Regions from separate parts of the Metapseudomonas boanensis genome, predicted to be linked through region 1. Evidence: predicted binding sites of a transcription regulator. Region 1 holds the regulator's gene; the other holds the start of a gene.

Region 1 (4,450 bases):
GGATCGGGGTGCCCTTGCCCGCAGCCAGCATCATGACGGCCATGATGCTCTTGCCATCAACCAGGCTCTCCGGTGAACGGCCAACGCGGATTTTGCAGGGAAACCGCCCGGCAACTCCAACGAACTTGGCGGCCGCTCGGGCGTGCAGACCCAGTTTGTTGATGATGGTGATTTCACAGGCGGGCATCGCGGCGTTCATCCTTCTAGCTGAGGTCGCGGTGGCGAACCTGGACGTTCTTCAAGGTAGGCTTCAAGGCTGCGCCCAAACGTTCGGCAACATAGACCGAGCGATGATGGCCGCCCGTGCAACCAATGGCGATGGTGACATAAGCCCGGTTGCTGGCGGCAAAACGTGGCAGCCATTTGTTCAGGTACGCAAGGATGTCCTGGTACATTTCCTCGACATCCGGCTGCGCTGCGAGGTAATCGGCCACAGGCTGTTCCAGGCCAGAGTGGTCGCGTAGTTCCGGCTTCCAATAAGGGTTCGGCAAACAGCGCACGTCGAACACCAGGTCTGCATCTACCGGCATGCCGCGCTTGAAACCGAACGACTCGACCAGGAAGGCGGTGCCCGGTTCTGGCTGGTTCAGCAGGCGTAGCTTCAGGCTGTCCCGTAGCTGATAGAGGTTGAGCCGGGTAGTGTCGATACGCAGGTCTGCGAGGTCAGCAATTGGGGCGAGCAACGTTGTCTCGTCACCTATCGCTTCGGCCAGGGAGCGATTGTCGTCGGTCAATGGGTGGCGCCTGCGCGTCTCGGAGAAACGGTTGAGCAGTACCTCGTCTTCGGCGTCTAGGTAGAGAACATCGCACTGGATATAGCGCGACCGGACTTCAGCGAGCAACTCGGGGAAGCGTTTCAGCTGGCTCGGCAGGTTGCGGGCATCGATCGAGACGGCGACTTTCGGCTCGAGCAGCTCAGTGTGCAGAAACGCCCGCTCAGCAAGCTCGGGCAGGAGGCCTGCCGGCAGGTTGTCGATGCAATAAAAACCGTTGTCTTCGAGCACGTGGAGAGCCGTGCTCTTCCCCGAGCCGGAGCGGCCGCTGACGATGATCAGGCGCATTGCACAGTCCTAGCGTCCGCTCTGGACGTCCACGACTACCTTGTACAGGTCGGCGCTGTCCGTTGCATGGCGCAGGCGATCGCGAACATCGCTGCGGTCCAGCATGCTGGCGATCTGGCGTAGCAATTCAAGGTGTTCATCGGTAGCGGCTTCTGGAACCAGCAATACGAACAGCAGATCCACCGGTGCGCCGTCGATGGCATCGAAGTCTACGGGGGCGTCCAGGCGCAACACTGCGCTGATCGGCGAGTTGCAGCCGGTCAGCCGACAATGGGGGATGGCGATACCGTTACCAAAGCCCGTGGAGCCGAGCTTTTCCCGCGATACCAGGCTTTCGAAGATGTCCTGACCATCGAGTTCGGGAAGGTCGCGAGCGACCAGGTTGGCAATCTGTTCGAGGACGCGTTTCTTGCTGCCGCCCGGCACGTTCACGAGGGAACGGCCGGGGGTCAGGATTTGCTCAAGTCGGATCATAGGGTAAGGTCAGCGGGCCGTGGCGCCCTGCTGGCGGTGAAGCTGCTTTTCCTTGTGTTTGATCAGTTGGCGATCAAGTTTGTCAGTGAGCAGGTCTATGGCGGCGTACATGTCTTCGTGCTCCGCGTTGGCAACGACTTCGCCGCCGGCAACGTGAAGGGTAGCTTCAATTTGTTGCTTGAGTTTCTCCACCTGCATGATCACCTGAACATTGGTGATGCGGTCAAAGTGGCGCTCCAGTCGTTCGAACTTCTCGACAACATAGTTGCGCAGGGCGTCGGTCACATCCAGTTGATGTCCACTGATGTTGACTTGCATACCGCTTTCTCCTTATTGCCCGTGTATATGAGACAGGCTAACGGGCCTGCCACCGGAACACTTTGGCGTGGCTCAATTCTGCATCACATCAGTCGCTTCCGTTCACTGGAAGGCGCGATCCCAAGGGATTCGCGGTACTTGGCAACTGTGCGACGCGCCACTTGGATACCCTGTGCTTCCAGTAAACCAGCGATCTTGCTGTCACTCAACGGCTTTTTCGGATTTTCCGCTGCGACCAGCTTTTTGAGGATTGCGCGGATCGCTGTGGATGAGCACTCGCCGCCTTCGGAAGTGCTTACGTGGCTGGAGAAGAAGTACTTCAGCTCGTAGATTCCGCGCGGTGTGTGCATGTATTTCTGGGTGGTTACCCGGGAGATCGTCGACTCGTGCATCCCTACCGCCTCGGCGATGTCGTGCAGCACGAGTGGCTTCATTGCCTCGTCGCCGTATTCGAGGAACCCACGCTGATGCTCGACAATCTGCGTGGCGACCTTCATCAGGGTTTCGTTCCGGCTCTGCAGACTCTTGATGAACCACCTGGCTTCCTGAAGCTGGTTGCGCATGAAGGTATTGTCGGCGCTGGAGTCTGCACGGCGGACGAAACCTGCGTAATGGGGGTTGACCCGCAGGCGTGGCACGGCTTCCTGGTTCAACTCCACCAACCAGCGCTCGTTGTGCTTGCGCACGATGACGTCGGGAACGACGTATTCCGGTTCGCTGGCCTCGATCTGCGAGCCAGGGCGCGGGTTGAGCCCCTGGATCAATTCGATGATCTGGCGCAGCTCATCCTCTTTGACCTTCATGCGGCGCATCAGCTGGCTGTAGTCGCGATTGCCCAGCAGGTCCAGGTAGTCGCCCGCAAGGCGTTGCGCTTCGCTCAGCCAGGGGGTGTTCAGCGGCAGTTGGCGCAGTTGCAGCAGCAGGCATTCGCGCAGGTCGCGGGCACCGATGCCGGCGGGCTCGAACTGCTGGATGCGGTGTAGCACCACTTCGATCTCGTCGAGTTCGATCTCGAGTTCCGGGTCAAAGGCTTCGGCAATCTCCGCAAGGGACTCTTCCAGGTAGCCATCGTTGTTGATGCAGTCGATGAGCGTGACGGCAATCAGCCGGTCGGTATCCGACATCGGAGCGAGGTTCAGCTGCCACAGCAGATGGCTTTGCAGGCTTTCGCCGACAGACGTGCGGGAGGTGAAGTCCCACTCATCGTCGTCGTTGCTAGGCAGGCTGCTGGCGCTGGTTTGGTAGACGTCTTCCCAGGCAGTGTCGACTGGCAGTTCGCTCGGGATGCGTTCATGCCATTCGCCGTCTTCCAGAGCTTCGGCATTAGCCTCGACGCTGGATTCCTGGAAGCTGGATTCCTGGGTGGAGGTGTTGGTCAGTTGCTCGCCTTCAGCCATGGGGTCGGAGGTGTCGAAATCTTCGCCATCCTCCTGTCGTTCCAGCATGGGATTGGATTCCAGCGCCTCCTGGATCTCCTGCTGCAGATCGAGGGTGGACAGTTGGAGTAGGCGGATGGCCTGTTGCAGCTGCGGAGTCATCGTCAGCTGCTGGCCCATCTTTAGGACTAGCGATGGTTTCATGGCAGGGGGCTTAGCACCTTATTCGCCGGCGCTCACGCGCCATCCACTACAGGGCGCCGAAGCGCCACCAGGAAGCAAATTATATGCCTGACCTTGAAGGATTTTCCTAGCTCTCGCAACCCGTCCTTACAGATCGGTTGTCGGGCTACAGACGGAATTCATGGCCCAGGTAGACTTCCTTCACCAACTGGTTGGCCAGGATTGCTTCGGCATCACCCTCGGCAATCAGCTGGCCATCGCTGACGATATACGCAGTCTCGCAGATATCCAGAGTCTCGCGGACATTGTGATCCGTGATGAGCACGCCAATTCCCTTGGCCTTGAGATGGTGGATGATCTGCTTGATGTCACCCACTGAGATTGGGTCGACTCCCGCGAAGGGCTCGTCCAGCAAGATGAACTTCGGGGCCGTGGCCAGCGCTCGGGCGATTTCCACCCGGCGTCGCTCACCGCCGGACAGGCTCATCCCGAGGTTGTCGCGGATATGGCTGATGTGGAATTCCTGGAGCAGGCTCTCCAGTTCCTTGCGACGGGAGGCGCGATCCAGGTCCTTGCGGGTTTCCAGGATTGCCATGATGTTGTCGGCAACGCTCAGCTTGCGGAAGATCGAGGCTTCCTGCGGCAGGTAGCCGATACCGGCGCGGGCGCGGCCGTGCATGGGCTGGTGGGTAACGTCCTGATGGTCAATCAGCACTCGGCCCTGGTCGGCTTTGACCAAACCCACGATCATGTAGAAGCACGTGGTCTTGCCCGCACCGTTGGGGCCAAGCAGGCCAACGATCTGGCCGCTATCGATCGAGACGCTGACGTCTCGTACCACCTGCCGGTTCTTGTAGCTTTTGGCCAGATGCTGGGCTTTGAGGGTCGCCATTACTGTGCTTGTCCCGCGTTCTGCTCTTTCTTCTTGGGCTGGATGACCATGTCGATCCGCGGGCGCGGCGTGCTGACGTTGGTGCCGGTGGCCCGCCCTGCATTCACGATCTGACGCTGGGTGTCATAGACGATCTTCTCGCCTTC
Region 2 (4,450 bases), 790 kb from region 1:
GACTTTCGAACTGAAAACTCCGGTGCTGCTCGACGAAGTCCGCGCCGGCGGCCGTATCCCGCTGATCATCGGCCGTGGCCTGACCGAGAAGGCCCGTGCCGAGCTGGGCCTGGGCGCTTCCGACCTGTTCAAGAAGCCGGAGTCCCCGGCCGACAGCGGCAAGGGCTTCACCCTGGCGCAGAAGATGGTCGGCCGTGCCTGCGGTCTGCCGGAAGGCCAAGGCGTGCGTCCAGGCACCTACTGCGAGCCGAAGATGACCACCGTCGGTTCCCAGGACACCACGGGCCCGATGACTCGCGACGAGCTGAAAGACCTCGCCTGCCTCGGCTTCTCCGCCGACCTGGTGATGCAGTCCTTCTGCCACACCGCCGCCTATCCGAAGCCCATCGACGTCAACACCCACCACACCCTGCCGGACTTCATCAAGACCCGCGGCGGTGTGTCCCTGCGTCCGGGCGACGGCATCATCCATAGCTGGCTGAACCGCATGCTGCTGCCAGACACCGTCGGCACCGGCGGTGACTCGCACACCCGCTTCCCGATCGGCATCAGCTTCCCGGCCGGCTCCGGCCTGGTGGCCTTCGCCGCTGCCACCGGCGTAATGCCGCTGGACATGCCGGAATCGGTACTGGTGCGCTTCAAGGGCAAGATGCAGCCCGGGATCACCCTGCGTGACCTCGTACACGCCATCCCCTACTACGCCATCCAGGCCGGTCTGCTGACCGTCGAGAAGAAAGGCAAGAAAAACATCTTCTCCGGCCGCATCCTCGAGATCGAAGGCCTCAACGACCTGACCGTCGAGCAGGCTTTCGAACTGTCCGACGCCTCGGCCGAGCGTTCCGCTGCCGGTTGCACCATCAAGCTGCCGGAAGAGGCCATCGCCGAGTACCTGAGGTCCAACATCACCCTGCTGCGCTGGATGATCGGCGAAGGCTACGGCGATGCCCGGACCCTGGAGCGTCGCGCCCAGGCGATGGAAGCCTGGCTGGCCAAGCCGAACCTGCTGGCAGCCGACCCGGACGCCGAATACGCCGCCGTCATCGAGATCGACCTGGCCGAGGTCAAGGAGCCGGTACTCTGCGCCCCGAACGACCCGGACGACGCCCGCCTGCTGTCCAGCGTGCAAGGTCGCAAGATCGATGAAGTGTTCATCGGCTCCTGCATGACCAACATCGGTCACTTCCGCGCCGCCGGCAAACTGCTGGACAAGGTCAAAGGGGGCATTCCGACCCGCCTGTGGCTGGCCCCGCCGACCAAGATGGACGCCCACCAGCTGACCGAAGAAGGCTACTACGGCATCTACGGCAAGGCCGGTGCGCGCATGGAAATGCCGGGCTGCTCGCTGTGCATGGGTAACCAGGCGCGCGTACAGACCGGTTCCACCGTGGTCTCCACCTCCACCCGTAACTTCCCGAACCGCCTGGGCGACGCGACCGACGTGTTCCTGGCCTCCGCCGAGCTGGCGGCCGTTGCCTCGATCCTGGGCAAACTGCCGACCGTCGAGGAGTACATGGCCTACGCGAAGAACATCGACAGCATGGCGGCCGATATCTACCGCTACCTGTCCTTCGACCAGATCGCCGAGTACAAGGAAGCCGCTGCGAACGCCAAGATCCCGGTCGTTCAAGCCTAAGCCCTAACCGGCCATGAAGAAGCCCCGCCCCGTGCGGGGCTTTTTCTTGGTCGTTGTCGCAACGCCGCGTAGCCCAACAAGACCCCGAGCCACTGAACATTGGGCTTCGCTAGCCCAGTGGCAACCGGCCGCAAGCAATCACGCGCCCCGCCTTGCAGACGTACCTGCAGCAGCTATGTTCCATGTAAGGGCGGACAATCGTGACGGAGCTAAGTGATGAAACAGGCGGTGTTGATTGTGATCTTCGTGCTGGGCCTTGCTGCGTGCTCCAGCGAATACCTGATTGCCACGGCCGACGGCCAGATCATCACCACCCATGAGAAGCCCGAACTGGACCGGGACACCGGCATGATTGAGTTCGAAGACGACGAGGGCCGCACCCAACAGATTCCCCAATCCCAGGTGAAGCAGATCATCGAACGTTGAGGTAGCTCCAGCCTCAAATCCTTGACCCCGCCCTGGCGGGGTTTCTTTTTTTTGAGCCACTGGCACATCGCTTGCTTTAGCCAGTTCACCAATACTCACTCCAACAGCGGAGCGGGTTGATGACGATGGCGTCGATGCCAGTGGCAGCTCCGGCAGCTCTGGGGCGACGCCATTTTGCTGATTAGGTGGCAAGAAACCATGACCGACAAGCAGACCCCTACACGATCGGACAGCCTGGACTGGGTGGCAGGCAGCGATGCCCCGGAAAAGTGCATGCTCAACCTGGGCTTCATGCCCCTGACCGATTCGGCCTCCCTGATCGTCGCCGCCACTCAGGGATTCGCGCAGCCATACGGGCTGACACTCAATCTGCAACGCCAGGCATCCTGGGCAACCCTGCGCGACAAACTGCTGGGCGGGGAGCTTGATGCCGCGCAGGCGCTCTACGGTCAGGTCTATGGCATCCAGTTCGGGATCGGTGGCCCTACTGCCGACATGGCGATCCTGATGACCCTGTGCCAGAACGGTCAGGCCATCAACCTCTCGGAACCCCTCAAGCGCACCGGCGTGACCAGTTCAGAGGCACTGACCCGCCACGTGCTCCATGGCGGTGCACGCCTGACCTTCGCCCAGACCTTTCCTACTGGCACCCATGCCATGTGGCTCAACTACTGGCTGGCGGCCCAAGGCATTCATCCGCTGCATGACGTCGACACAGTGGTGGTGCCGCCCTCGCAGATGGTCACTCACCTCAAGGCTGCCCGCATCGATGGCTTCTGTGCTGGCGGTCCCTGGGGCGCGCTGGCCGTGGAGCAAGGCCAAGGCTTTACCCTCGCCACAAGCCAGATGATCTGGTCCGATCATCCGGAGAAAGTCCTCGCCGTTACCCAGGCATTTACCGAGCAATACCCCAACACAGCCCGTGCCCTGACCATGGCCCTGCTGGAGGCCAGCCGTTTCATTGAAGACAACCCGGAGAATCGCCGCAGCACGGCCCAGCTGATCAGTGGCAGCGACTATGTCGACGTCCCTGTTTCAGCTATCGAACCACGCTTTCTGGGGCACTACGAAGACGGTCTCGGCAACGCGTGGGAGGACGCTCATCCCTTACGGTTCTTCGACCAGGGAAGGGTCAACATGCCTTACCTATCGGATGGCATGTGGTTCATGACTCAATTCCGTCGCTGGGGCCTGTTGCGTGACGATCCAGACTATCTCGGCATCGCACGCCAGGTTCAGCGGATCGATCTTTACAAACAGGCCGCTGGAGCACTGGGCATCGAGGTGCCCGAACCCATGCGCAGCGCCACACTGCTCGACGGCAAGCACTGGGACGGTAGCGATCCAGCAGGCTATGCCCGCAGCTTCCCGATCCATGCACTGGCTGGCAGCACCCAGGCCATGGCCCTGTAGCCGCGAGGGAAGACCGACATCATGTTGCGCATTCTCCTGATCAACGATACCGCCAAGAAAGTCGGCCGCCTGAGAGCCGCTCTGGTCGAAGCCGGCTTCGAGGTCATCGACGAGTCCGGCCTTACCATCGATCTGCCGGCGCGGGTCGAGGCAATTCGCCCGGACGTGATCCTCATCGACACTGAGTCCCCTGGACGGGACGTCATGGAGCAGGTCGTACTGGTAAGCCGTGACCAGCCTCGCCCCATCGTCATGTTCACCGACGAACACGACCCCAATGTCATGCGCCAGGCCATCCAATCCGGCGTCAGCGCTTACATCGTCGAAGGCATTCAGGCCGATCGCCTCCAGCCTATTCTCGACGTCGCCATGGCCCGTTTCGAAAGCGACCAGGCGTTACGCGCCCAGCTCACAGCCCGCGACCAGCAACTGGCCGAACGCAAGCGCATCGAACTGGCGAAAGGGCTGCTGATGAAGATGAAAAGCTGCAACGAAGAGGAGGCCTATACCCTAATGCGGCGCCAGGCCATGAGTCGACAGCAGAAGCTGATCCAAGTGGCCGAACAGATCATCGCCATGCACGAGATGCTGGGGCACTGACCTCAGACTCTGGCAACTGTATCGCTCACCGGCACCGCTGTACTGCTCCAGTCACGTCGTACAGCAAAACTGTACGACTTGCGTTGTACGGCCGTGTATCTGCAAGCCGTCAACGTTAATCGCTAATGTTGTGGGCACTACCCACTGCCTGCGAGCTCCCCGATGACCACTCAGCCGCCCGAACGCCAGTTGCTCGAGGACGCCGACCAGCGCGCTCTGCGCTATCTCGACGGTACTGACTGCCGCAGGGTCTTCCCCTCCCAGGCAGCCATCGAGGCATTGCGGGGATTCGATGAGCCCATGCCACAAGAGGGACGCCCAGCCAATGAGGTGCTGCGCCAGCTTGACGAACTGGGTTCGCCGGCCACCACCGCCTCC

The links. The regulator sigma-54, encoded in region 1, starts transcription at its own class of promoters, with help from an activator protein. The targets are predictions, from matches to a motif close to ANTGGCATNNANNTTGCTNT.
Region 2: OXH74_RS26370 (CmpA/NrtA family ABC transporter substrate-binding protein) is a predicted target of sigma-54. The motif match lies at 2,118-2,137, and genes of this name have one in related genera.

What each region holds. Positions count from the first base shown of each region.
Region 1 covers NZ_CP113889.1:767,096-771,545, reverse strand. The annotation lists gene OXH74_RS03605 (HPr family phosphocarrier protein) at 1-187, opposite strand, end outside; gene rapZ (RNase adapter RapZ) at 204-1,061, opposite strand; gene ptsN (PTS IIA-like nitrogen regulatory protein PtsN) at 1,071-1,535, opposite strand; gene hpf (ribosome hibernation-promoting factor, HPF/YfiA family) at 1,545-1,853, opposite strand; gene OXH74_RS03585 (RNA polymerase factor sigma-54) at 1,937-3,433, opposite strand; gene lptB (LPS export ABC transporter ATP-binding protein) at 3,579-4,304, opposite strand; gene lptA (lipopolysaccharide transport periplasmic protein LptA) at 4,304-4,450, opposite strand, start outside.
Region 2 covers NZ_CP113889.1:5,692,067-5,696,516, forward strand. The annotation lists gene acnB (bifunctional aconitate hydratase 2/2-methylisocitrate dehydratase) at 1-1,633, shown strand, start outside; gene OXH74_RS26365 (YgdI/YgdR family lipoprotein) at 1,850-2,059, shown strand; gene OXH74_RS26370 (CmpA/NrtA family ABC transporter substrate-binding protein) at 2,258-3,472, shown strand; gene OXH74_RS26375 (ANTAR domain-containing response regulator) at 3,494-4,072, shown strand; gene OXH74_RS26380 (pyridoxal phosphate-dependent decarboxylase family protein) at 4,235-4,450, shown strand, end outside.